Nocardioides panacis: one gene and its partner. The protein of the gene in region 1 binds, or shares a complex with, the protein of each later gene. Links are inferred from orthologs where the notes say so. Each region holds a gene or a part of one and is shown on either strand. Other genes may lie near its edges. The genes, in order: KRR39_RS11605 and KRR39_RS03845.

Evidence for each region.
Region 2: the proteins of KRR39_RS11605 (region 1) and KRR39_RS03845 are in contact, whole or in part, in a cryo-EM structure (PDB 7KOE), measured with the Thermotoga maritima proteins. The link is inferred for Nocardioides panacis from one-to-one orthologs. Residues at the interface, in WP_004081902.1 of Thermotoga maritima: Thr13, Thr14, Val16, Ile18, Leu25, Arg27, Leu95, Lys122, Gln123, Val125, Asp126, Gly127, Asp128, Thr129, Gly130, Gln131, Pro134, Gly135, Thr138, Arg139, Tyr142, Ala143, Leu144, Ala146, Tyr147, Val149, Arg150, Val162, Val164, Arg165; in WP_004081904.1 of Thermotoga maritima: His14, Pro20, Glu24, Tyr76, Asn78, Lys82, Thr102, Leu103, Glu104, Arg106, Glu107, Gly110, Met111, Ala113, Thr114, Glu115, Glu117, Thr118, Gly119, Leu120, Thr121, Ala122, Arg140, Pro141, Thr142, Phe143, Gly144, Gly145, Asn146, Leu147.

Annotation. Positions count from the first base shown.
Region 1 is NZ_CP077062.1:2,388,003-2,391,312, reverse strand. Bases 219-3,218 are described here. They hold KRR39_RS11605 (electron transfer flavoprotein subunit beta/FixA family protein), read left to right. Parts: upstream 219-1,331; coding sequence 1,332-2,105; downstream 2,106-3,218. Other genes in these bases: KRR39_RS11595 (hypothetical protein), read left to right, coding at 3,154-3,218; KRR39_RS11600 (electron transfer flavoprotein subunit alpha/FixB family protein), read left to right, coding at 2,102-3,079; KRR39_RS11610 (GcvT family protein), read left to right, coding at 219-1,335. Also shown: more of KRR39_RS11610, read left to right, coding at 1-218; more of KRR39_RS11595, read left to right, coding at 3,219-3,310. UniProt on the Bacillus subtilis protein: The electron transfer flavoprotein serves as a specific electron acceptor for other dehydrogenases. It transfers the electrons to the main respiratory chain via ETF-ubiquinone oxidoreductase (ETF dehydrogenase).
Region 2 is NZ_CP077062.1:765,381-768,524, forward strand. The notes cover bases 1-2,834. They hold KRR39_RS03845 (electron transfer flavoprotein subunit alpha/FixB family protein), read left to right. Parts: upstream 1-854; coding sequence 855-1,814; downstream 1,815-2,834. Other genes in these bases: KRR39_RS03840 (electron transfer flavoprotein subunit beta/FixA family protein), read left to right, coding at 72-839; KRR39_RS03850 (sensor histidine kinase), read right to left, coding at 1,876-2,834. Also shown: more of KRR39_RS03850, read right to left, coding at 2,835-3,144. UniProt on the Bacillus subtilis protein: The electron transfer flavoprotein serves as a specific electron acceptor for other dehydrogenases. It transfers the electrons to the main respiratory chain via ETF-ubiquinone oxidoreductase (ETF dehydrogenase).

The DNA of each region.
Region 1 (3,310 bases):
CGCGAGCACACCCGGCTGCGCACCACCGAGTCGTTCATCAAGACCTACGGCATCGTGCACCCCGCCGAGCAGTACGAGTCCGACCGCGACCAGCGCCTCTCCCCGATGCACGACTCCGAGACCAAGCTCGGTGCGCGGTTCTTCGAGGCCGTCGGCTGGGAGCGCCCGCAGTGGTACGAGTCGAACGCCGACCTCCTCGAGACGTACGGCGACGCCGTGATGCCGCGCACGAACGAGTGGGACGCGCGCTGGTGGAGCCCGATCGTCAACGCCGAGCACCTGCGCATGCGCGAGGCCGCCGGCATCATCGACCTGACCGCGTTCGCGGTCTTCGACATCACCGGTCCGGCCGCCCTGGACGTCGTGCAGCACACCTGCGTCTCCCAGTGCGACGTCGCGGTCGGCAAGGTGATCTACACCCCGGTGCTCGACGCGAAGGGCGGCTTCCTGTCCGACCTCACGGTGATGCGGCTCGGCGAGGACCACTTCCGCGTGGTCACCGGCGGCGCGCACGGCATGGCGGACCGCAAGTGGTTCTCCGACCAGCTGCCCGACGACGGGGCGACGACGCTGACCGACCTGACCGACGAGGTCTCCACGATCGGCGTCTGGGGTCCGCGGGCCCGCGACATCCTCGCCTCGCTGACCTCGGACGACGTGTCCGAGGAGGGCTTCGGCTTCCTGACCTGCCGGGAGATCACGGTGGCCGGCACCCCGGTGCTGGCGTCCCGGATCTCCTACGTCGGCGAGCTCGGCTGGGAGCTCTACGTGCCGATGGGCCACGCCGCGGCGCTGTGGGACCGGCTGCTCGAGGCCGGCGCGCCGCACGGCGCGCGCCCGGTCGGGATCGGCGTCTACGGCACCACCGGCCGGATCGAGAAGGGCTACCGCGCGTACGGCGCCGAGCTCGACGCCGAGCGCAGCATCGTCGAGGCCGGCATGCAGCGGCCCAAGGTGAAGGCCGCGGACTTCGTGGGCAGGCAGGCGTACCTCGCCCAGCGCGAGGCCGCGCCGCAGGCGGTGCTCTGCACCCTGACCGTCGACGACCACACCTCGGCGTCGGGGGAGAAGCGCTACATGCTCGGGGGTGAGCCGATCCTGACCCGCGAGGGCGGGACGCTCACCGACGGGCACGGCCACCACCCCTACGTCACGAGCGCCGGGTCGGGGCCCTCGCTGGGCAAGCACGTGCTGCTCGCCTACCTGCCGCCGTCCGAGGCGCGGGTCGGCAACGAGCTCGCCGTGTCCTACATGGAGGAGCTCTACCCGGTGACCGTCGGCTCCGTCGACAGCACGCCGCTGCTCGACCCCGCCAACGAACGGATCCGCGGATGAGCAACGTCCTGGTCTGCATCAAGCGGGTCCCCGACCTCGGCGGCGAGATCAGCCTGACCGCGGACGCGATGGCCGTCGACGACTCCTCGCTCGGGCACACCGTCAGCCCCCACGAGGACTGCGCCGTCGAGCTGGCGATCCAGGTCGCCAAGGACACCGGCGGCACGGCGACCGTGCTGACGCTCGGCTCCTCGGACGCCGTCGAGCAGCTGCGCAACGCCCTGGCCCTCGGCTGCACGGCCGCGGTGCTTGTCGAGGCCGACGCGGGTGCCTTCGGGCCGGCCGACGTCGCCGCCGCGATCGCCGACGTGGTCCGGGCCCACGAGGCCGCCGGGACGTCGTACGACCTGGTGCTGCTGGGCAACGACGCCTCCGACACCGGCGACTTCCAGGTCGGCGTGCGGCTGTCCTACCTGCTCGACCGGCCGGTCGTCACCGGCGTCTCGACGCTGTCCGTGTCGGGTGACCGGGTGGACGTCCGCGGCAGCAGCCCGGACGGCGGCACCGAGATCTTCGACGTCGCGCTGCCCGCCGTGCTGACCGTGTCCGAGGGCGGTGTCGAGCCGCGCTACCCCTCGATCCCCGGCCGCATGAAGGCCAAGAAGATCGCCGTCGAGGAGGTCGTCCCGACCCACGAGCCGGCCGGCCCCGGGCGGCGACGGCTCAAGCTGCCGCCCCTGCAACCGAGCCAGGTCGAGGTGCTCGGCGAGGGTCCTGCGGCGGCCGGAGCGGTCGTCGACCTGCTGGAGAAGCTGGGGGTCGTGCGATGAGCCCTGCGACGCATGCGGCCGTGCTGGTGCTGGTCGAGACCGACGGCGGCGGCGCCACCGAGGTGTCCCGGGAGACGCTGACGTTCGTCCGCGGTCTCGACGCCGACGTGCACGCGCTGGTCGTCGGCGACGGCCCCTCCGGCCTCGTCGACCAGCTCGGCGCCTACGGCGTCTCGGTGGTGCACCACGCCGACGGTGACGCGTTCACGTCCTACGCGGCGGCCGCCTGGGCGGCGGCCGTGGTCGCGGCGGTCGGCGACGCGACGGTGGTCACGGCCGCCGGCACACCGCGGGGCAACGAGGTGCTCGCGCACGTCGCCTGCCGGCTCGGCGTGACGATGGCCGCGAACGTCGTCGAGGTCGACTCGACCAGCCCGCTGGTCGTCTCCCGCCAGGTGCTCGGTGGCTCGGCGCTCGAGGAGATCGCGCTGACCGACGGGGTCGCGGTGTTCTCCGTGGCCGGTCACGCGTGCGACCCCGCCGAGGCCGAGACGTCGACCACGCCCGTCGTACACCCGATCGACGTGGCCGTGAGCGACGCGGACCTCCGCGCCCGGGTCGTCCGCACCGAGCCGGGGGAGCCCGACGAGTCCGGCGGCCTGAAGGCCGCGCGGGTCGTCGTCGGCGCCGGGCGGGGTGCCGGCGGGGCCGACGGCTTCGCCGACCTCCTCGAGCTGACCGAGCTGCTCGACGCCTCGCTCGGTGTCTCGCGGGTCGTCACCAGCCTGGGCTGGCGCCCGCACCACGAGCAGGTCGGCCAGACCGGCAGCCGGGTCTCGCCCGACCTGTACGTCGCGTGCGGCATCAGCGGGGCGATCCAGCACTGGGCCGGCATGTCGAGCTCGAAGACGATCCTGGCGATCAACACCGACCCTGACGCGCCGATGGTGACCAAGGCGCACTACGCGGTGATCGGCGACCTGCACGAGATCGTGCCCGCGATCAACGAGGAGCTCCGCCGCCGCAGGTCGTGACCACGCCCCGCACGGGCGGTCGAGCTCGGCACGGCTGGTCGAGCTCGTCGAGACGACTCCGGCAGACTGTCCCCGTGCCCCGACGACTCGACCTGTTGCCGCTGTGCGCCTCGGTGCTCACCGCGGCGATCACCGCGCTGTACGTGTACCTCGTCCTGGCGCAGGGCAGCCGCCCGTCCTGGTGGGCGCTGACCATCTTGGTCGTGTGCGTCGCGGCGTCGGGCTACGCCG
Region 2 (3,144 bases), 1.6 Mb from region 1 along the record:
TAACCTCAGGACCAACCGACTCATCAGGAGGGGCCCTGCGGGGCCATGACGCCATGAACATTGTCGTATGCGTGAAGTACGTTCCGGACGCCACCGCCGACCGGCACTTCGAGGATGACAACACCGTCGACCGCGTCGGCGTGGACGGCCTGCTCTCCGAGCTCGACGAGTACGCCGTCGAGCAGGCCCTGCAGATCAAGGAGAAGCAGGGCGACGACACCACCGTCACGGTGCTGACCGTCGGGCCCGACCAGGCCACCGACGCGATCCGCAAGGCCCTGCAGATGGGCGCCGACAAGGGCGTGCACGTGGTCGACGACGCGATCGCCGGCTCCGACGCGCTGGCCACGTCGCTGGTGCTCGCCGAGGCGGTCAAGAAGACCGAGCACGACCTGGTCGTGTGCGGGATGGCCTCCACCGACGGCTCGATGGGCGTGGTCCCGGCGATGCTCGCCGAGCGGCTCGGCGTCCCGGCCGTCACCCTCGGCTCCGAGATCAGCCTGGAGGGAAGCACCGTCACCATCCGCCGCGACGGCGACACCGCCACCGAGACCATCGAGGGCACGCTGCCCCTGGTGCTGTCGGTGACCGACCAGTCCGGCGAGGCGCGCTACCCCTCCTTCAAGGGCATCATGGCCGCGAAGAAGAAGCCCCTGGAGACCTGGTCGCTGGCCGACCTCGGTCTCGAGCCGGCGCTGGTCGGCCTCTCCGCCGCCTGGAGCGCCGTCGAGGGCACCGAGGCCCGCCCGCCGCGCACGGCCGGCGAGGTCGTCACCGACGAGGACGGATCGGGCGCCACCGCGCTGGTCGAGTTCCTCGCGTCGAAGAAGTTCATCTGAGAGGGCTGATCAGCTATGAGTGAAGTTCTGGTTCTCGTCGACCACGTCGACGGCAAGGTCACCAAGCCCACCACCGAGCTGCTGACGATCGCCCGCCGCCTGGGCGAGCCGTCCGCGGTGCTGATCGGCGGGGACGCCGGCACCGCGGCGGAGACGCTGACGAAGTTCGGCGCCGAGAAGATCTACGTCGTCGACGATGCCGACGTGAAGGACTACCTGGTCGCACCGAAGGCCGAGATCCTCGCGCAGCTGGTGGAGAAGACCTCGCCGGCCGCCGTGCTGGTCCCGTCCGGCGGCGAGGGCAAGGAGATCGCCGGCCGCCTGGCGGTCAAGATCGACTCCGGCCTGATCACGGACGCGGTCGACGTCCGGGCCGGTGACGGGGGAGCGCCGGTGACCACGCAGTCGGTGTTCGCCGGCAACTTCACCGTCCAGGCGAAGGTCACCAAGGGCGTCCCGGTCATCACCGTCAAGCCCAACTCCACGACCCCGGAGGCCGTCGACGGCGCCGGGACGCAGGAGCCGTTCGCGGCGACGATCAGCGACACCGCCAAGGGTGCGCGGATCACCAAGTCCGAGCCCCGCAAGGCCTCCGGCCGCCCCGAGCTGACCGAGGCCGCGATCGTGGTCTCCGGCGGCCGCGGCACCGGCGGCAACTTCGAGCCGGTCGAGGGCTTCGCCGACTCGCTCGGTGCCGCGGTCGGCGCCTCGCGCGCGGCCGTGGACTCCGGCTGGATGCCGCACGCGTTCCAGGTCGGCCAGACCGGCAAGACGGTCTCCCCGCAGCTGTACGTCGCGAACGGCATCTCCGGGGCCATCCAGCACCGGGCCGGCATGCAGACCTCCAAGACCATCGTCGCGGTCAACAAGGACGAGGAGGCGCCGATCTTCGAGCTCGTCGACTTCGGCGTCGTCGGGGACCTGCACGCGGTGCTGCCGAAGGCGACCGAGCAGATCGTCGCGCGCAAGGGCTGACGCCCGCCGCTGCACCGAGCCCCTGGACCTACGGGTCCGGGGGCCCGTGGCATCCTGCCGCTCAGGCGTGCTGGCCCACGCCGTCCCAGCGCGGCACGATGACCTCGGCGCGCTGGTCCGCGGCGGCCGGCAGGACGAGCACGAACGTGGTGCCGCCGATCCGGTTGCGCAGCTCGAGGCTGCCGCCGTTGCGGACCATCAGCGACCGTGCCCCGTGCAGCCCGCCGACCGCCCGGGCGGCGTCGAGCGCCGACATGCCCGGCCCGCGGTCGGTCACCGAGATCTCGATGCGTGCGTCGATCGCGACCACGTGCACCGTGACCGGGCTGCGCGGCGCATGGGTGGCCGCGTTGGCGAGCAGCCGCTCGACGGCGGCGGCCAGGTCACCGGATCGGGCGTGCGCGACGCCGACGCCGCCCCGGAGCCGGATCTCCTGGCCGGCCTCGAGACGCGGGCGTACGACGGCGGCGACCACCTCGGTGACGTCGAAGTCAGTGACCTGCTCGGTTCCGGGCCCGACGGCAGCGGTGTGCGGGTCGCCGGACAGCTGCCGGGTGCGGTGCTCGACGGCCGCCACCAGCCGGGTGGACTCCAGCAGGTCGACGTACGCGCTGTGCGCGGTGATCATCGCGACCGAGGCGAGCAGCGCGGAGGACGGCAGGGCCCAGGTGCCGGGACGCAGCTGGTCCAGCGCGTTGAGCAGCTCGACGACGCCGAGCGAGGCGTACAGCGGGGCGACCCGGCCGGCCCAGGGCTGGACGGCGTCGCGGACGGAGGCGGCCAGGCCGATGGCCACCCAGGCACCGGCCAGCGCCACCTCGACCACCACGCCGAGCAGCACCGGCCCGGAGACCCGGTCCGGCGTGACGGCGACCAGCCCGGCGAGGCCGGCCAGACCGAGCAGCGCGGTGACGACGGAGACCCGGAGGGTGCGCACCCAGTCCGTCGGCCGGCCCTCGTCGGTGACCGTCATCGCCCGCAGGGCGAGCGCCAGGCAGCCGGCCGTCCCGAGGGCGCGGGCGCCGAGGGCGGGGCCGGGCTGCACGTCGTGGCGCAGCACCTGGCCGACGAGGTTGCCCACGGGCAGGCTGATCAGGCAGAGCGCGACCATCGCGGCCGCGAGCAGACCGCTGTGCGGGTCGGTGGTGACCCGCCAGCGGGCCAGCCGCAGCACCGCCGCGGCCAGGAAGAGGGCGGCGGCGCCGAGCGCGAACGCGTCGCGGGCCAGCGCGTCGGGGGAGAGGCTCTCGACGTTGAGCAGCGCGACCAGGGAGACCAGCGCGGTGCCCACCGAGACGGCCAGCACGCAGGGGCCCAGCACGCTGCCCGG